3 regions of the Clostridium sp. HMP27 genome follow, and region 1 is predicted to be linked to each of the others. Evidence: riboswitches for the same ligand, from Rfam matches in the RefSeq annotation. Region 1 holds a riboswitch; each other region holds the start of a gene.
The links. A riboswitch is a leader RNA that binds a small molecule or an ion and turns the genes downstream of it on or off. The one in region 1 is predicted to bind cyclic di-AMP.
Positions count from the first base shown of each region.

Region 2: linked by a shared signal. The riboswitch ahead of DP68_RS08265 (C40 family peptidase) and the one ahead of DP68_RS09985 (cell wall hydrolase) in region 1 are both predicted to bind cyclic di-AMP.
Region 3: linked by a shared signal. The riboswitch ahead of DP68_RS04195 (cell wall hydrolase) and the one ahead of DP68_RS09985 (cell wall hydrolase) in region 1 are both predicted to bind cyclic di-AMP.

Region 1 covers NZ_JMFY01000018.1:172,066-178,562, reverse strand. Annotated here, with positions in the region: gene DP68_RS10005 (ABC transporter permease) at 1-973, shown strand, start outside; gene DP68_RS10000 (hypothetical protein) at 1,107-1,679, shown strand; gene DP68_RS09995 (peptide MFS transporter) at 1,916-3,322, shown strand; gene DP68_RS09990 (DUF1294 domain-containing protein) at 3,545-3,820, shown strand; cyclic di-AMP (ydaO/yuaA leader) riboswitch at 4,015-4,139, shown strand; gene DP68_RS09985 (cell wall hydrolase) at 4,143-4,877, shown strand; gene DP68_RS18930 (DUF3298 and DUF4163 domain-containing protein) at 5,115-5,852, opposite strand; gene amrA (AmmeMemoRadiSam system protein A) at 6,077-6,497, shown strand, end outside.
Region 2 covers NZ_JMFY01000017.1:109,331-115,827, forward strand. Annotated here, with positions in the region: gene DP68_RS08245 (YhgE/Pip domain-containing protein) at 1-134, shown strand, start outside; gene DP68_RS08250 (hypothetical protein) at 224-658, shown strand; gene DP68_RS08255 (GNAT family N-acetyltransferase) at 842-1,390, shown strand; gene DP68_RS08260 (lactate utilization protein) at 1,362-2,000, shown strand; cyclic di-AMP (ydaO/yuaA leader) riboswitch at 2,170-2,317, shown strand; gene DP68_RS08265 (C40 family peptidase) at 2,321-2,926, shown strand; gene DP68_RS08270 (hypothetical protein) at 3,207-3,941, shown strand; gene DP68_RS08275 (anti-sigma factor domain-containing protein) at 4,052-4,954, opposite strand; gene sigI (RNA polymerase sigma-I factor) at 4,947-5,633, opposite strand; gene DP68_RS08285 (DUF5667 domain-containing protein) at 5,822-6,497, shown strand, end outside.
Region 3 covers NZ_JMFY01000007.1:36,705-43,201, reverse strand. Annotated here, with positions in the region: gene DP68_RS04210 (CdaR family protein) at 1-1,104, opposite strand, end outside; gene cdaA (diadenylate cyclase CdaA) at 1,074-1,922, opposite strand; gene DP68_RS04200 (hypothetical protein) at 2,086-3,078, shown strand; cyclic di-AMP (ydaO/yuaA leader) riboswitch at 3,106-3,228, shown strand; gene DP68_RS04195 (cell wall hydrolase) at 3,232-3,759, shown strand; gene DP68_RS04190 (NAD(P)/FAD-dependent oxidoreductase) at 3,833-4,696, opposite strand; gene trxA (thioredoxin) at 4,725-5,042, opposite strand; gene DP68_RS04180 (tetratricopeptide repeat protein) at 5,146-6,411, opposite strand; gene DP68_RS18840 (DUF4652 domain-containing protein) at 6,497-6,497, opposite strand, start outside.

The DNA.
Region 1 (6,497 bases):
AGACATAGATCAAATCAGAGATAAAATATCTTCTGTAAAATATATAACTCCTACATTACAAAAGCAGGGAGTAATAACATCAGATAAAGAGTCTAAGAGGGCATATATTACCGGAGGCAATGAAGAATTACAGTATGTTAGAAACTTAGAAATAGTATATGGTAGGTTTTTTAGTGAAAGAGAGCACATAGAAGGAAAGTCTGTAATTGTAGTAGATGAAATAGCGGCTAGAAAGCTTTTTGGATATGAAGATGTGGTTGGCAAAACAATAAAGGTTGGCCCTAAAAATTCTCCTAAGCAAGCTTTAATCATAGGGGTTATAAAAAGTGAAATGGAGATGTTTGGAGGAGATGATGAAAATATACCTGCTATGGTTATGGTACCAGTAACACTTGTACAAGAATTGTATGGAAGTGATAATTTAATAGATTCAATACTTATAAGTGCAACTTCTAAGGAGCTAAGTGAAACAGCTGGAAATAGTGTTCTAAATATGCTTGAAAGCAGACATAATAATAAAGGAAGAGACATATATAAAGCAGAAGCACTTATGAAACAATTAGAACAAATAAATAAGGTAATAGGAATATTTACTGCATTTATAGGTGCGGTAGCTGCTATTTCTCTCATGGTTGGAGGTATAGGCGTTATGAATATTATGCTTGTATCAGTTACTGAAAGAACTAGAGAAATAGGTATAAGGAAGGCAATAGGTGCAACCACAGGTACAATCTTGCTTCAATTCTTAACAGAATCTGTGATAATTTCAGTTGTGGGAGGAATAATAGGAATGCTTTTGGGCGTAATAGGTGCAAATATAATAGGTTCCTTTGCAAATATCGTACCAGAAGTATCCTGGGTAGTTGTAGCTAGTACAATATTGTTTTCTTCGGCAGTGGGTATTTTTTTTGGAATATACCCTGCAAAAAAAGCAGCCCAAATGGATCCTATAGATGCATTGAGATATGAGTAAAATGGAAATTATTTACTGAATTTATATCGCCTTTTTTCCCAATACTAATAAAGAACATACCATAAAATCAAAGTATGTAAACTTATAATAACATGAAAGAGTTTTACAAATGACACAGAAAGGAGAATGTATTATGTTGAAATCTAAGAAGTTTATAGTTGCATTAACTATTGCAGCATCTATGATGCCTTCAGCCGTTTTGGCTAAACCAACGCCTTCAAATGAACAAAAGTCACCCAATAATATAATAGAAAGTCAAAAGAAAGATAAGAAACAAGATAAGAAAGAAGAGTTTGAAAAGAGAGAAGAAAAAATAAACAAAAAATTAGAAAAACAATCTAAGCTTGTAGAAAAAGCAGATGAAATAGTTCCAGGGACAAAGGCACAATGGGATAAGACTATAAAGGAAAGAAAAGAATTAATGGAGCAATTTAAGCCGTTAATTAAAAAGCACAAGGAAGAAAATATGGTAAAAGATAATGCAGAAAATAAAAAAGACTGCAAAGAAGAAAATAAAGAAAAACGAGAAGAAATGAAAAAAGAGCATGATAAGATGAGAGAAGAAAAGAAAGCTATGTGGAAAGATTTTGAAAAGGCTGTGGATTCAAAGGATGAAAAACAAGTAAAATCTAGTTTTGATAAAATAATTAATTCAATGGAGCAGTCCAATAGTAGATTAAAATCAAAAATTGAAAAATTATCATAATTCCTAAGGCAATGCTTTAAATGGCATTGCCTTAATTATTTATAGGCATGGCTTTGTAGAAAAATTCAGGTAAATAAATTTATAAAATCATAAGTGAATTTAATATAGCTTGAAAATAGTAAAAATTAATTGTATTAAAAATATATAAAAATATCTTGTTGAAATTAAAAGAAGATGATAAAATTTTCTTTGTGTCAAAAAATATGTCGAAATAATGAACGAAGGAAGTTGGTAAAATGCAGTTAAGAAAAGAAGAGGGTATGCATCAAGGAAATTTTGAAAATAGCTCTAAAAAGCTAAAACACCCGCCGGGGTTATATATGCTTTTTTTGACAGAAATGTGGGAACGATTTAGTTACTACGGTATGAGAGCACTACTTATAATATACTTAAGTACTGAACTTTTAAAAGGTGGATTAGGATTTGACAAAAATACAGCAGCTCTTATATATGGTTATTTTACTGGATTTGTTTATTTTACTCCAATAATTGGGGGATATTTATCTGACAAATACTTAGGTCAGAGAAAAGCTATAATACTAGGTAGTATTATTATGGCAATAGGACAGTTTTCCCTTTTTGCATCACAAACCAGAACCTTTTTATACATAGGGTTAGGACTTCTTATAATAGGGAATGGATTCTTTAAGCCTAATATTTCCACATTAGTTGGACAACTATATGAAGATGGAGATGATAGAAGAGATTCAGCATTCACTATTTTCTATATGGGAATTAATGTAGGCGCATTCTTAGCACCACTTGTGTGTGGTACTTTAGCTGAGAATATATTTGCTCAAAGACAAGGAGAGCAAATAATGCACTACGGATTTAAGTATGGCTTTCTTGCAGCAGCTATAGGCATGATTTTTGGAGGAATCTTGTTTACACTATTAGCTCAAAAATATCTTGGAGATATTGGTAAGTCACCTGTCATAAAAACAAAATCTATAACTGAAAATCATGAAGATGCAAATAGACCCCTTACAAAACAAGAAAAAAATAGAACCGCAGTTATATTTATACTAACAGCATTTGTTGTATTCTTTTGGGCTGGATTTGAACAAGCAGGAAGTTCTCTTACTATTTACACAAAAGATTATATAAATAGAAATGCATTTGGAATGGAAATACCAGTATCCTGGTTCCAATCTTTAAATCCTGTATTTATAGTTATATTAGCACCAATTGTATCTAAAATTTGGATAAGCCTTTCTAAGACGGAACAAGGAGACTTGAAAGTACCTGCAAAAATGGCTCTAGGTATGATACTTCTTGGAGTAGGTTTCCTACTTATGGTAGGAGCAGTACTTGAAAGAGGTTCAGCTGGAGATAATACTTTAGTAAAAGCTAATTTAATGTGGCTTGTAGGAGCTTATTTTCTTCATACCCTTGGAGAACTATGTTTATCCCCAATAGGATTATCTATGGTAAGTTCACTTGCCCCAATAAAATATGCTTCTTTATTAATGGGAGTATGGTTAATGGGCAGCTTTATAGCTAATATAGCAGCAGGATATGTGGCATCCTATGTTGAAGTACTTGGACATCTACAAATATTTGGTGGAATAGCAGCTATATCTATAGTACTTGGAGCAGTATTATTAGTTTTAAGTAAAAAATTAGTTTCAATGATGGAATAAGAAGGTTAGTGTGTGTAATTTGATGGATTACACACACTTTTTCTGTAAAAATTATAAATTATTTCAAATACAGATAACTTCTAAATGGACTAAGACATATTTTTATAAAAAGTGATATAATTATAAATAGATACAGGAAAATTTCTAATAGGTTATTAATTTATACTAAAATTTAAGATTACTGATTACTAATAGGCATTCAAATCATGTAAGGAGATATATATGTATTATATTTATATTTTTATAGTCGTAAACATAATAAGCTACTCGCTTATGGGGTGGGATAAATACTGTGCAAGAAAGCATAAATGGAGGGTGCCTGAAAAGGTATTATTTGGGTGGGCATTTTTATTTGGAGCTACTGGAGCATACCTAGGAATGAAGATATTTCATCATAAAACTTTGCATAATATGTTTAGATACGGCTTTCCAACTCTTATGATTACACAGTGGGTTTTGATTATAATTTTTTTATTAAAATATCATATGATATTTTAATAAAAATGATTTGCTTAAAAAGGCATTTATATAAATGTCTTTTTATTTTCGCAAAAAACTTATATAAAATTTAAGTTTTTTACTATATTTTATTAGAAAAATCTACTGTAAACAATACCAGTGAAATCAATGGGTTAAGGCAATATGCCAGTAATTTCATATAGACAACTTGTATAATAGACTATAGAATGTAACTTACAAAGATGCCGAATCTCCTTTATGGAGTACGGGGGATATCCTATGGGGTGAATCTTTTAAAAGTAGGGTACCTCTAACCCGAACCCGTCAACTAACCTCGGAGGCAAAATGGAGGTATAAAATTATGAAAAAATTAAAGGTATTTGCTTTATCTATGATTTTAGTTTTAGGATTAAGTGTTGTGATTTATAATACTAATGCTAAAATGGCTAGTAATCAGCAGAGAAAATATCAAAATCAAGAAATGGTGACATTGTCTAATAATGAAGGCAATACGCATAAGGCAGTTAATGAAGATAAGGAAAATACAAATTTAAAAACTGTAAGATTTAATAATGCAGATGAATCTGGAAATTTAGATAAGAATAAGGGGCAAAATGTAAATAGTTCAAATAAGACGAATGCTAATGCTAAAACAGTTAGTACAGTTTCAAAAGCACAACCAAAGGCAAAAGCATCAAATAAGGTTACTGCAAGTAGAGGAAATCTTAAGGCAGCTATATCATATAATGCAAAAGAGTTAGATCTTCTTGCAAGACTTGTTAGAGCAGAAGCAGGGGGAGAATCTTATAGTGCACAGGTGGCTGTAGCAGCAGTAGTTATAAATAGAGTTAAAAGCTCAAAGTTTCCAAATACGATAAATGCAGTTATAAACAGTAACAATCAATTTACACCAGTACAAAATGGACAAATTAATAAACCTGCAACAGATGCTAACAAAAAAGCAGTACAGGAAGCCTTATATGGAAAAGATCCAAGTAATGGTGCATTGTTTTTTTATGATACAAGTTGTACAAGTAAATGGTTATTGTCCAAGCCTATAAAAGCTAAGATAGGTAAAATGGTTTACGCATATTAGAAAAAGTGCGACATTTTAAGATAATGTTGAACTAACGTATGGGATTTGCATCTAGGAAAGCGTTCATTTCGCTAAGAGCGGCTAATATTTATAAATTCAAAATATCTAAGCCTCCCAAACTCGCTGTCGCTCAGACAGTAGGAGGCTCTTAACGGTATTTTCAATTTATAAATAAAGCTGCTCTAAAGCTCATTCAATGCTTTCTACGATGCAAATCCCATACTTATATGCTCAACATTAAAAATATCGCAATTTTCTTAGAGGAATTGTAAATTCTTGAATGCCTAATACATAGGAACCTATTTCATAAGGTTGAAAGTAAATTACAAGGTTACTACCATCAATATAAAAAGGTTGAGTATTACTTATAGTTTTAAATTCTGTTATTGGAATAGCTCCAGGAACAGAATTTTTTTTGTTTATTTGAAGCTGTATTTCCTTATTAATTAAGTCAATGTAATTTGTGGTTGGCTTAAATAATTTTCCTAAAGTAATGTTTTCACTAGTCTTTAAGTTGAAATTATAAGGTAGTTTATATGAAATGCCATGAGCGCCGCCAGTATATTCGTAATACATAATAGTAAGGCTTAAGAATGAGGCATTTGCATAATGAACATCATAAGTTGTTTGTACAGTATAAGGGTTAGTTAAGACGCTATTGTTCATATCAGTTTTAGCAAGTTTTTCTGTTTTATTTTTAAGATCACAAATAGAATTTAATATATATTTATTTATTTTATCTTGAATATTTTTGTCCTTTAAATTATTTAATGTAGGTATATTCAAATCCACTTCAATATAATCTTCCTTGTAATTTATCTTTGTAGTACTTATAGGTGTATTATTTGTATCATATAAAAGCGTAGAACTTGATTTTAGTTTTGCGGAATGGGCATTAACAGGATGAATGATATTTATGATTAAACTTAACAAAGTTAGTATTAAGGCAGAAAATACAAGTAAAGATTTTTTCATTTAATCACCTCAAAAGTTACGTCTTCATAAGTTAGCATTTGTCTTATTAGATTTATTATGTATGTATAATATTCATGATTTGCAAAAATAATGGTTAAATTATGATTATTAATACACTGTAATTCAGTAAGATATTTTTTGAATTAAATTATAGTGTTTAAATATGGGTAGTTTAGAGAAATATATTAGTACATAGTGAATTTTATATTAAGGAGAGAATATAAATGAGTAAAATTTTATCACATTACATAATGCCGCATCCACCTATTGCTGTAGCGGAGGTAGGAAAAGGGGAAGAAAAAAAGATCCAAAAGACCATAGATGCATGTATTGAAATTTCAAAGGATATAGCAGAAAAAAAGCCTGAAACTATAATTATAATTACTCCTCATGGACCGCTTTTTAGAGATGCTGTGGCAATAATGAATTCAGAGAGTATAGAAGGGGACTTTAGGAATTTTAATACCCCAAATGTAAATTTTCAAGTAAATATAGATAGAGAAACATCAAACAATCTATTAAAGAATTTGGGTAATGAGGATATAATGGCTGTAGCTATAGATGAAACAAATTCTAGCTTATATGATATAGAATTAGAATTAGACCATGGTGTTATGGTTCCGCTGTATTTTATAAATAAAAATT
Region 2 (6,497 bases), on a different contig from region 1:
TTTTCAATATATATAAATTATCTGTATATTTTGTTATATCTTTAGTGATTGGAATATTCTTAAAGGAAAAGGTAAATAAAATAATGAAAAAGTTTATCTTACAATTCAAAGAAAGTGGACTTGCAGAGCATTAAAAACCGCCGCAATATTTCTAAAAGTTGTAACTAAATTTTAAACTTTTGCATATATATATAATGGTGAGAAATTTATTTTAGGGGGAAATATGCAGTATAAATGTCCTTACTTATGCTATTGTGGAATGCCTATGTCTAACATGCCAGAAGAAAATGATAGGGATGAAGATGATGAAAAGTTAAAGGGAATGTATCCTGAGCTTTATAATCAAGTTATACCTATGATAAAGTATCATTGTAATGTTATGGAATATAAATATGGTAAGGAATATTGTCCATCTAAGGACTGGGTTAAAAAAGTTTGTGATGACATAATGGACAAATGCCATATAAAAGATGATGAAAATGATGTAAATGATGTAAATGATGTAAATGATTATAGAAGCCCTAATGGAATATGGTGGGGGCCAAGACCTTTACTTGAAATACTTTTACTTAGTGAACTACGTGGAAGAAGAAGACGTAGAAGAAGACGTAGAGGAAGAAGACGTAGAAGAGATCATGACTGGGGAGATTGGGATTAATAAGTTTAATGGCTGCTTTTTAGCAGCCATTTTAATTTTAATCGATTAAAAGTAAAGTAAATTTTATCAGTAATATACAAGGAGATTTAAATTATATGTAGAATAGTTTAATAATGAAATGCCTTGAATGAATTTAAACATGCTAATTTGTAATAAAATCATGTATGAAATGGGGTGAGGATAATGTTAGATATAAATTTAACTATAGATAATATGACTATTTTGAGTATACAAAAAGAGGATGTAATATATGTAGACGATTATTTGAAGAATCAATGTAGGTCACAGAAGGAAGAATTGGAAGTAGGAGATATTTATGAAAAATTTTTGGAGTATTATGTAAGTGAAAATGAGTTCTTTTTGAAGATAAATGATAAAGAAAATCATGAGATTTTAGGAATTATAAAAGGTAGAGTTGAATTTAAGAATCCTCATGAAGCATGGATATGGTCTATTTCTTTAAATAAGTCTATGAGAAGCAAGGGAATAGGAAGCATAATCTTAAAAAAATTGAGTATTTATTTAAAAGAAGAGTATGGGGTAAGAGATTTTTATACACGCATTATAAAAGAGAATGGTTCTAAGTTGAAATTTTGGACTAGAAATGGATACGAAGTTATAAGAGTTTCCGAAGAACTTTATAAGGCAAATAATAAAAGAAGCAATATGTTTATATTAAAAAAATCCTTAGGGAGGTATAATAATGGACAAATTTATGCAATGGAGAAATGAAAAGTTAATAGAAAGAACTATTGAAAATTTAAAAAGAAATAATATGGAAGCAGTTTTAGTGCAGGATGAAGTAGAACTAATTGGAAAGTTAAATGAGTTAATAAAAGAGGGGACTGTAGTATCTGTAGGAGGTTCTGAGACTTTATTGGAAACAGGAGTAATAGATTATCTAAGAAACGGTAATTTCACATTTTTAGATAGATATGATTCTAATTTAACAATTCAGGGAAGAAAAGAACTTAATAAAAAGGCCTTTTGTGCCGATACTTATTTATGTAGTTCTAACGCCATAACGGAAAATGGAGAATTATTTAATGTGGATGGAAATGGTAATAGGGTAGCAGCTATGCTTTTTGGACCAGATCAAGTTATTGTAGTATGTGGTGTAAATAAAATAGTAAAAGACTTAAAGGAAGCAGAACAGAGAGTAAAGAAAATTGCAGCTCCTGTAAATGCAAAAAAGTTAAATAAAAATACCCCATGCGCAAAAGTTGGATATTGTATGGATTGTAATAGCGATGATAGAATTTGTTGCGATTATGTAATAATGAAAAAACAAAGAAATGATAGAATAAAGGTTATTATATTAAACAAAGACTTAGGATTTTAAAAAAATAAACAAAATATACAGATAATTTAAAAAAAAGTGTTAACTTTTATTGACTAAGTATTAACAAATCATGTATAATAAAACAAGGAAATATATGAAATAGACTCAAACTAATCATTTCGATAAAATCATATATAATAATACTCATGAAAATCAAGAAAATATAAACTATATAAATAAGCTGAATCCCGGAAAATATCTGGGTACGGAGGAACCAATGTATTGGGGTTAATCTTAGTATACTATTAAATATATTAAGTAGGGGTACCTTTACCCGAACCCGTCAGCTAACTTCGGAGGCAAAGAAAGGCGGATAATAAATGAATAACAAAAGACAAAGTATAGTGGTAAGTGTAATTTTCTTTTTATCATTAACATTTCTAGGAGCGCTAAAAAATAATAGCGTACAAGCTGATTCAGTAAATTTAACTTCTAAAAATTTAGCTGTTCGTGCAGCAACAGTTAACAGGAATAAAGTCATAGTAGTACCTAAAAAAGAAACTGTAAATCCAACTGCTAAAGCAACTGCTAAGAAAGCTACTGTAAGCAGAGGCTCAAACGGAAGAGTAGATGTAGTGTCTTATGCATATAAGTTTATGGGAAAACCATATGTTTGGGGTGCAGCTGGCCCATCAGCTTTTGATTGTTCAGGATTCACTTTGTATGTATATAGAGCATTTGGAGTAAATTTAGGCCATTATACAGGAACTCAATTTGCAACAGGACAAGCTGTATCTAAAGAAAGTTTATTGCCTGGAGATTTGGTGTTTTTTAATACAGATTCCTCAATTTCACATGTTGGAATATATGTAGGTGGAGGACAATTCATTCATGCATCATCAGGAAGTGGGAAAGTTATCGTAAGCAGTCTTTCAGGAAGTTATTATGCTTCCAGATATGCAGGAGCTAGAAGGGTACTTCAATAAATAATAGATAATAAGTAATGATTAATATATAAAGTCAGTTTTTAACTGACTTTTATTTTATTTAGGACAAATATATTACAAATTAGTAGTAAGTTTAGTGCTAAATGATTAGGAAGTTAAATTTAAATATTTAATGATAGAATCTCTTAATCATAATTTTAAGTAAAGTATAATATTATTATATAGGTAACATATGAGCAAAATTTATATATGCTTTTTATAATAAGGTGGAGGATATCTTAGTAATGGTTTCAATGTATTGAATACTTAAGAGGGAGTGGTGAATATAAAGTATACAAGATATGATTTAAAGAGAAAAAGAAAAGATAATGTTATTTTTTTTATTATACTTATAATGATACTTATACTTTCATTCTTAATAGGAAGTATATTCTTCAAATTATTTATTAAGAATTCCTCTATAATTAAAACACAAGGAAAGGTTACAGAAACTAAAGTTAATGATAAAAATATAAATAATAAGGGTGAAACCCCTAAGCAATCAATAATAAGTAATAATAGCTTTATTTATGTGGCAATACAGGGTGGAATGTTTGGGAATGAAACTGGTGTAGAAAAGACTAGAAGTCAATTAAGCTCTTATGGGAACCCATTTGTTATAAGTGATGATAAATATAAGAGAGTTTTTCTAGGTATATATACAGAGGATGCTGCAAAAGTCATAATAAACACTTTAAATACTAATAAAGTATCAAATTCAACTATGAAGTTTGAAATAAAGGTAAATAATTTATGTGATATGGAAATAAGTGAAATATTAAATGGATATATACAAGTCCTTGGGAAACTATCTGAAAAGAATGTAAAGGCAATACAAACTCAAGACTTTAAGAATTGGTGCAAATCATTAGAGGCTGTAGATCAAGAAAGTCCAAATATTAAAATATTAAATGAATTAAAGGATAAAGTGGGAAAATTGCCAAATGAATTAAGCAATGATAAAACAGCAGAAAATTATATGTTTATCTATTCTATACTTCAAAAAATGAAATAAAAATGCGAAGCATTTTAAATTAATAATAATCTCTAATCTTCAACTGCTAGAACATAGATTTATATAGTCTTTTAGCAATTGTGATTAGAGATTAAAAATGCTCGCATTTTTTATTTTTCCTTTTTTAAGGACTTATCTGAAGGAGTTTTATTTTTTTTTTTAGATTCGGAGTTAGAATTATTGCTTTCATCAAAATTTTTCTTCGAGGTTGCATCTTTTGCATTCTTACTATTAGTGTTACCATTATTTTTATTATCATTGGTTTCTGTTTTAATATCATCTTTTTTGTTATAGGAGTCATTAGTAGATGTTTGAGAGCCTTTTGTGTTGGAATTTGAATTAGTGCTTTCTGAATTATTTTTTGTTCCATTTCTAGAGTTATTTTCATCATTTAATTTATTAGAATTTTTATTTGTATTTATTAAGTTAGTGTCTTTATTATTTGATTTTTTATTGTTTATAGAAGGCTTATTATTAATTTTTACTTCAAGTGAAATTCCATGTTCGTGAACGATAGTTTCGAAGGTTGATACATTTAAATTTTTACCTGTTACTTCTAAACTAATAGATTTACTTGCCTTATAATCTTCTGTGATAAATTTTTGATGCTCACTTTCTGTTACGATTAAGCATAGCGCATCATTAAAATTTTTGTTTTTAATATTTATACTATCTAATATAACTTTACCATCAGAGTTTAAGGCACTAGAATGAATAACCTTATTAAATAAATTAGTTTTTAATTGAACGGATGGGTTTATACTGAGATTTAAAGTAGCAACTGGAGTATAATAAGCACCCAATCCACCACCTAACACTGTAAACGTAATAAGTGCAGCAACTAATGCCTTAGGTATATTTCTAATAAAGCTAGTTTGGCTGATAGTTTTAATATACTCCTCCCCTACATTCATGTCCTTAGTAGCAAGCACTTCTATAAATTCGCCTGTAGAAGTTAAAAGTACTGCTTTGTTTTTTTGAATTTCAATTATTATACCTTTAATATTATTCATTTTTATCACCTACACCTATATTAAGATAAGATTTTAGATATAAATACTCATCATTTGACATTATTAAAAAAAGTACAATTATGTATTTTCTCCATCGTTCTAATAACTTTCTGTTACAACCAGTTAAAACAGTTAGTTGCTTTATAGGAAGAGCTTTATTTTTTCTTATATATGTACTTATATCATCATTCTTAGTGCAGCATAAGGCAATATTTAGCAGATGGCTCCTTGTATCTATGTGTTTAGGAGAATGATTTATCAAATCCGTAAATGTAAGCTTAAAATTAGCAAGCTCATTTTTAAGTGCATTAATTTCATCAATTCTTTGTTCGCTTTCCTTTTGAATTTCATATTGATTAATAGAGTTTTTGTAATCAATATATGTAAAAGATTCTTCATTATTATCAAATACTAGTAAAGAATTATTCTTATCTTTTCTAAAAAAATCGATTATTGAATTATTTATAAGTACCTTAGCGTAGCTATGAAAGTTTCCTTTAGTATGATTATAAGTATCCAAGGCTTTATTAAATGCAATCATTGCTATACTTAATTCATCATCATTTTCCCAATGAAGTATTCTTTTGCATATTTTATAAGTGCACCCATATATAAAATTTTTATTTTCTTCTATAAGTTTATTTTTATCTTTAACCTCAGAAGGATTTATATTATCCATAATCTCACCCCTTCTTATAAGTATATACGTTCATTATAATAAATTTTAGAGGGTTAGGTAAAACTTAAAATTTGGCAATACTCACCCCCTTAAAAAACATATGTCTTCCCGTATTGATAAGTGAAAATAATAAACAGTGAAATGTTTCAAGTACTTGAGATATGCCAATTTAAGGAGGATATTAAATTATGAAAAAATCTATAACATTATTAACAGCTTTAGCAATTGTTGCTACAATTAACACTAATACCTTTGCTGCAGGGGAGGTATCTCTAAAGGATAAGGCTGGTGTAACACCTGACAGTATTATGTATAAATTAGATTGCCTAGTTGATAGTTTTAAAATAAAATTATCAAAGAATGGGGAAGCGAAAATTAAATTGCTACTAAATATTGCTCAGGAAAGACTTGGAGAAAGTCAAGCGATGGCAGAAGAAGGTAATGAAGAGTTAGCAAAAGAGTCAGTTGAAAAATATGAAGAGAATATGCAAGAAGCTGAAAAAGCTTTAGAAGAAATGCAAGAAGATACTGTAATAGGTGACGAATCACAAGATGATAAAGACTTAGCAGATGAAGAGAATGCTGAAGATACAGAAGTTGTAGAGAATGAAGAGTTGGAAGAAATCGAAGATAAAATATTAGAAAACCAAAAAAACTCAATTGAAGTTTTAAAAATCGTTAAAGACAAAGTTTCTGAAAATGCACAAGATGTAATTGCGAAAGTTATAGAAATGCAAACACAAAAGGTAGAAGCTATGACTGAAATAAAACAGGCAAGAGAAGAATTAAAAGAAGCTAAAAGAGAACTTAATACAGTTAAAGACAGTCTAAACGAAGCCAATGAATCAGGAGATGATGAAGCAA
Region 3 (6,497 bases), on a different contig from region 1:
TGTACCTTCCTTTAAAGAATTTAAATCTATATAACTTTCTATGGTCGTTATATTGTTCAAAATATCTCCTGTACCCTTTATTATAATATTAACCTGTGAAATATCTGACGTTACATCATAGTCTTCACTTTTATTAATAAATTTAATCGTTGATGATATGCTCTTTTGTAAAATATTATTTGAAGTTATTTTAACCTTTACATATCCATTATTATTTATAAGAGTAACTCCTTCGGGTACTATTAATTTTATATCAATTTCATCTTTAGATGATGTAGATAAGTCTATTGTTTCAGTATTTAAAGATGTAATAGAATTTATAAGGGCATCTTCTCCAGCTATCTCTATAGAGCTAGGAATAGAAATAATACTATTTAAAATTCTATCCGCTAATTCTCCTGTTGTTTTAACTGTTATAGGAATGCTTTTTATTTTCTTTATTGGAACCTTAACATTCACATATGAAGGTTCTACTTTTACATAATCTACAACATTATTGTTTTTATCTACAGGTTTTAATGAAACTGATTGCTGCAAGTCCGAAGTTCTATTACTTATATTATACTTTGCAACTACCGCATCTACTTTTTCAACATATCTAGCTGCTCCCGTTATTCTAGCAGAGTTTTCATTTATATTTGTTTTTAAGGCATAATATCCTTCTTTTGCTTTACCTTCTATATCTGTCTTAATAGGCACTACTTTTTCTTCAAGTTCATCTATCTCAACTTTTGCCCATAAATTTTCAGTATTTACTACTTTAATATTGTTTGGAATTTCTTTAAGTTCTACAGGGATAATATTTTCTCCTTTTTTTAACACATAGGCACCTAAATCAATTACTACTTTAAATTGATTTTCTGTAACGGAATATACGTCATTTGCAGTTCCCTTTAATGTTAGTGTTATGGAAGGATTTTGTCCAGGAATTAAAGTTAAATTTGATTGTCCTATTGCATCTGCATTCATTAAAACTACTGGAATACTTTTTTTATAAGTTCTTATAGGATTTAATACGTTGGTAGTATATAACCATAATCCAAAAGCAGCAATAAGACAGCATATTTTTATAATTAGCTGCTCTTTTTTGTTTCTCTCATCCATGCTACCACCCGCTCTTTAAAATTTAATTTTTTACTTTGAGTCTTTTTAATTATTCTCATAAGTATATCCTTAAGTCTTGCCTTATCGTAATTCCTAGTTAAGTTGCCATTAACAGCCAAAGATATTGTTCCTGTTTCTTCTGAAACTACTATAATTATTGCATCTGAGTTCTCGGATATACCAAGTGCTGCCCTATGCCTTGTTCCCAGTGCCCTATTTAATTCATTATTACTTGTAAGTGGCAAAAAGCATCCCGAAGAAATTATTCTATCGTTTCTTATTATAGTTGCTCCATCATGAAGAGGAGTATTTACCACAAATATGTTTTCTAGGAGAGCTGAAGATACTAGTGAGTCTAATTTAGTTCCTGTATTTATAATTTCACCGAGTCCTGTCAATCTTTCGATTACTATTAATGCCCCTGTTTTTTCTCTAGATAAGTTTTCTACAGCATTAACTATTTCCTCTATTACCTTTGCCATTGCTTCCTCATCTTGTAAAATATGTTTGTCAGTAAAAGCACTTCTTCCTATATGTTCTAGAGCTCTACGAATTTCAGGCTGAAATATGATAATAAAAGAAAGCACCCCTATTGTAATTGTATTACTTAAAATCCAATATAGCATTTCAAGTCTTAATACTTTACTTATGGGAATAAATATTATTATAAGTATAATTCCCTTTAAAAGTTGTTCTGCTCTAGTTTCCCTGATTAACATATATGCTTTATAAAAGAGATATGATACCGCCAAAATATCTAATATAGAAGACACATTTATATTTTTTATTGAATTTATCATCACCTGTAATATCTCCAATGCTTCTTCACCTCCTTATTTCTTTAATTACATTAATAATTATACACTATACTTAGTAATTTTTATAATTTATTAAGTAAAATTTATTAAATTATTAATAAAATTTTTTAGAAGTAATTTTATTAAATTGTAATGAATATTATAACTAGAAGGGGGGATTAAAATGAAAAACAAGAAGCTTATTATAGGCATAATAACATTTGCCCTATTACTAATTATAGGTAATATACTTAACACCTATTCATTATTAAAGAATTTTACTAAAGATAGCCCTAAAAAAGTATTACACATTAGTATAACCTCTATTAATAATACTAATAATAAAACTTGGAATTTAACAAAAGAACAGAGCATAGATATAGAAAAATCAAGAGAAGAACTCCCAATCATAGTAAAGGAATTAAAAGAAGTTAAAAATAACTTAAATAATATAGAAGCAAATACTATAAACGCTACTGAATATAGCAACTTATTACAAGGTCTAAATTATAATATACATATATACGAACAACTTGTTGCTATATTTGCTAATCCTCAAGGTGGAGATATGGACAAGGCCTTAATAACCTTAAAAAATCTTAATAATAAATGTCTTTACCACTATTCACTTTTCCATACTAATAGATTAAGTATTTCATTAACTGATAAAAGTAAAACTTATATAAATAATTGTATCTCTTATATAGAGGACCTTATTAGAATTAGAAAAACTAATGAAATTAATACTGCGCAATATAAAGAATTTATTGATTCTATGGATGAAATTTTAAGTTCCTTTATAGATATAAAAATGAATTATAATGATTACGTTGATAGATTAAACAAAAACCTCAGTTTAGATTCATTGATGGAAATAGTTGATTCAAATGTAGAACAAGTTCAAGGGATAAAGACTGAGTTCTCTAAACTAACTGTCCCTTCTAACTCCGTATATATATATGAATTATTTTTAACTACTTTAAATAACTATATTTCATATATACAAAGCTTTAAATTAGATGTTATTTCATATCAAAATCAAAAAGAAACATCTAATTATACTAAGGAAGTAACTTCTACTTATAACGAAACAGAAGCATCCTATAATACACTAAATAATAACTTTAATTCTTTTGTACAATCCTATGAAAAATTTAAAGAAGATACTATAAATTAATATGTATTTTTTATGATTTTTCGGGCACAATATCATTAGCCTAAGTAAAAAAACACGGGGGAACCAAGTTTTGGGGTGAATCATATTTACTATGAAGGTTAACCTTTACCTAATCCGTCAGCTAACCCCGTCGGTAAAAGGAGCGAAATACATATGAAAAAGATAATCAGTATAATTTTAACTTCTTATCTTTTATTATTGTCCAGTACTACAAGTTTGGCTGCTATGCCTCAACCTGATATAGATTGTGACTTGTTTAATGATCAAAGTATTGCAGTGGAAGTTTTTGGAGAGAATAAAAGTAAAATTTATATAACTAGTGAAGATATATATCTAATGGCTCAAGTAGTTTATGCAGAAAGCCGCGGCGAGCCTTATGAGGGTAAAATTGCTGTTGCATCTGTAATATTAAACAGAGTAAAAAATCCTGGTTTCCCTAAATCTGTGTCAGGTGTAATAAAACAACCTTATGCATTTTCTTGTGTGAAAAATGGAGTTATCAAATTAACTCCTGATAAAGATAGCTTTAATGCAGTTACTGATGCATTAAAGGGTAAAGATCCTACAAATAAAGCTGTATTTTTTTATAACCCCAAAATAGCTACCTGTGGCTGGATGAAAAATATCGATAAAAGTAATAAAAAGGTTATAGGTAATCATGTATTCTTTGTAGTAAAATAATTTTACTACACTAACTTAAATAAGCTTAGCCTATGAGAAGTTTCTCATAGGCTTTAAAGCATTGATTATAAACTTATTTTTTTAACGAATCGATATATGAAACAGCATTTAATGCTGCTACTTGGCCTTCTCCAGCAGATTTTAGATACTGATACGGCTTTCCTGCACAATCTCCTGCTGCAAAGCATCCTGGTATATTTGTCTTCATTTCTCTATCAACTTTTATATGCCCATTCTCCATTTCAAGTCCTGGTACTAACTGTGATGGCGATACGCTGTCCTTTAACACAAATAATCCATCTGTTTCTAATTGAGAAGTCTTTAGAATAAGTTTTTCTACTTTAGCTTCTCCTTGTATTTCAACAGGATTATCTTCTATTAATTCAATGCTATTTTTCAAATCGTATTGCGCCTTGTACATAGGTACATAGTTTACCTTAGAAGCTAACTCACTTACAAAATTGGCCTCTTCTTCTGCTTCTCTATTATATCCTATAATAGTTACAACTTTTCCCTTATATAAGGGTGCGTCGCATGTAGCACAATACCCTACTCCTCTTCCAAGTAACTCTTCTTCACCTTTTAATGGTTTTGTAAATTCCATTCCTGTTGCGATTATCACAGTAGTAGCTTCATAGGTCTTATCATTAGCCATTACTGCAAAATAATCCCCCATTCCATAAACTGCTGTAATTTTTTCAGTTGTTATCTGTATGTCCATTGAGTTTAAATGATTCTTAAAGTTATCTTTAAGTTCTTTTCCAGTTACATCATAAAACCCTAAATAATTATTTACCTTAGGTGCTTTAATCAGCTTATTACTTAGATTTTCAGTTCCAAATATAATAAACTCCTTATTTCTTATCTTAGCATTTATAGCTGCAGAAAGTCCCGCTGGTCCGCTTCCTATTATAGCCATATCATATCTTTTAGTCATTTACTACACCTCTTTTTATCATATAGTATTAAAAATTTCTTTCAATAGCCATCTTTATTGCTTGCTTTGGTCTAAATCCAACTAAGTTTTCAACTATTTTCCCACCCTTAAATACAAGCACTGTTGGTATGCTTTCTATTCTATATTGGCTTGAAACTGTTGGATTCTCATCCACATTTATCTTTACAAACTTAGCCTTATTTTTTAACTCTTGAGATATTTCGTCTATTACAGGTCCAAGCATTTTACAAGGACCACACCAAGGTGCCCAAAAATCTACTACAGTTATAATATTTGATTTTAAAACCTCATCTTGAAAGTTGTTGTCTTTTATTTCTTTTACCATCCTTACTCCTCCCATATACCCCCAAAGGGTATTATATATTATAATTTTATATCACTTTTTTAGCCAAGTCAATACTATTTAATAATAATTATTAGTTATCAATTTACTTTTTCATATTTAGTATTTCTTTTATAAGGGAGTTATTATACATAGAATCCTTAAATCTACTAGTTAATATAGACGCATAGCTTTTTGATTTATTGATATCCACATCTTTATATAATAATGCTAATTTATATAAGGTTACATCTTCATAAACCCCATTTGGATATTTGCTATGATAAATGCTATAATAATATATTGATTTTTCTATATCCTCCATACTTTCATGAACAATCCCAAGCATATATAAAGTATCTGGTAAAAAATATGCCTTAGAACCCACGCTTTGAGCTCTTTCTAAAAAGTACTTCGCTTCTTTATACTTATTACTTTTTAGATATTCATGTCCCTTGTTATAGAAATATTGTGCCCCTTCATTTTCTAATAAATCTCTAGCCTTACTGTATAGAGCTTTATCATTAATAGATAAATCTTTGTTATTCCACTTTTCTATATATCTTAGTAAGTTTTCGAAATCCTTTTTATTAATAAGTTCTTTTAATTGACTTTGTGAAAACTTCTCTTCCTTTAATTGAGTTCCCTTTACTATGTTATTACTATTATTGTTTTTTGGTTCAATATTTTCTTTTGCTTCAATTCCCTTTGGTTTATAACTTATATTTTCACTAACTTTTATTTTATCCTGTTTATAAAATAATAGCTTATTATCACTATTAAAAAATCTCAATAATATTGCAGATCCCAATGTAACAACCACAATAGATAATATTACAGCTACTTTGTATTTAGAGTTTGAATTATTATTTACATATTTTTTTACAGATTTTTTCTGCATTAAAGCAAAGCTATTCTTCTTATCCATTTGTATTACTTTATTTAAATATTGCAATGCCATATCATAATTGCCTTTTTTTATACAGCATAACGCCAAATAATTGTTTACATTTATGAAATTAAAATCACTCTCAGCGCACTTTTTTAATTTTAAGTAAGCCTCATTAATGTTTAAATTATTTATAAGTTCTAGAGCTTCCTTATATAAATTAAATCTTTCTTTATCCTTTAGTGTATCCTCTAAATATCTACTTGCTATCTTATCCCTATTTATTTGGAAATTCATTTTCCAAAGAATTCTTGAATTATCTAAGTCCCCCTTCAAATAAAGTAAAAGTCCCTTTAAATTAATTGCACCTGCATTATTTATATTTAAAGCTATACTTTTTTCACATAATTCCAAAGCAGTATCTATATATCCATGGTTGTATTTGCTGATTGCCTTAGTATATAAATTATTAGACTTTTTCATAAGTTCCTCCTTAGTATTATATACACACATAAATTATACATATTACAACTAAAAAAGAGAACCTAAATTTTAGGTTCCCTTTCATC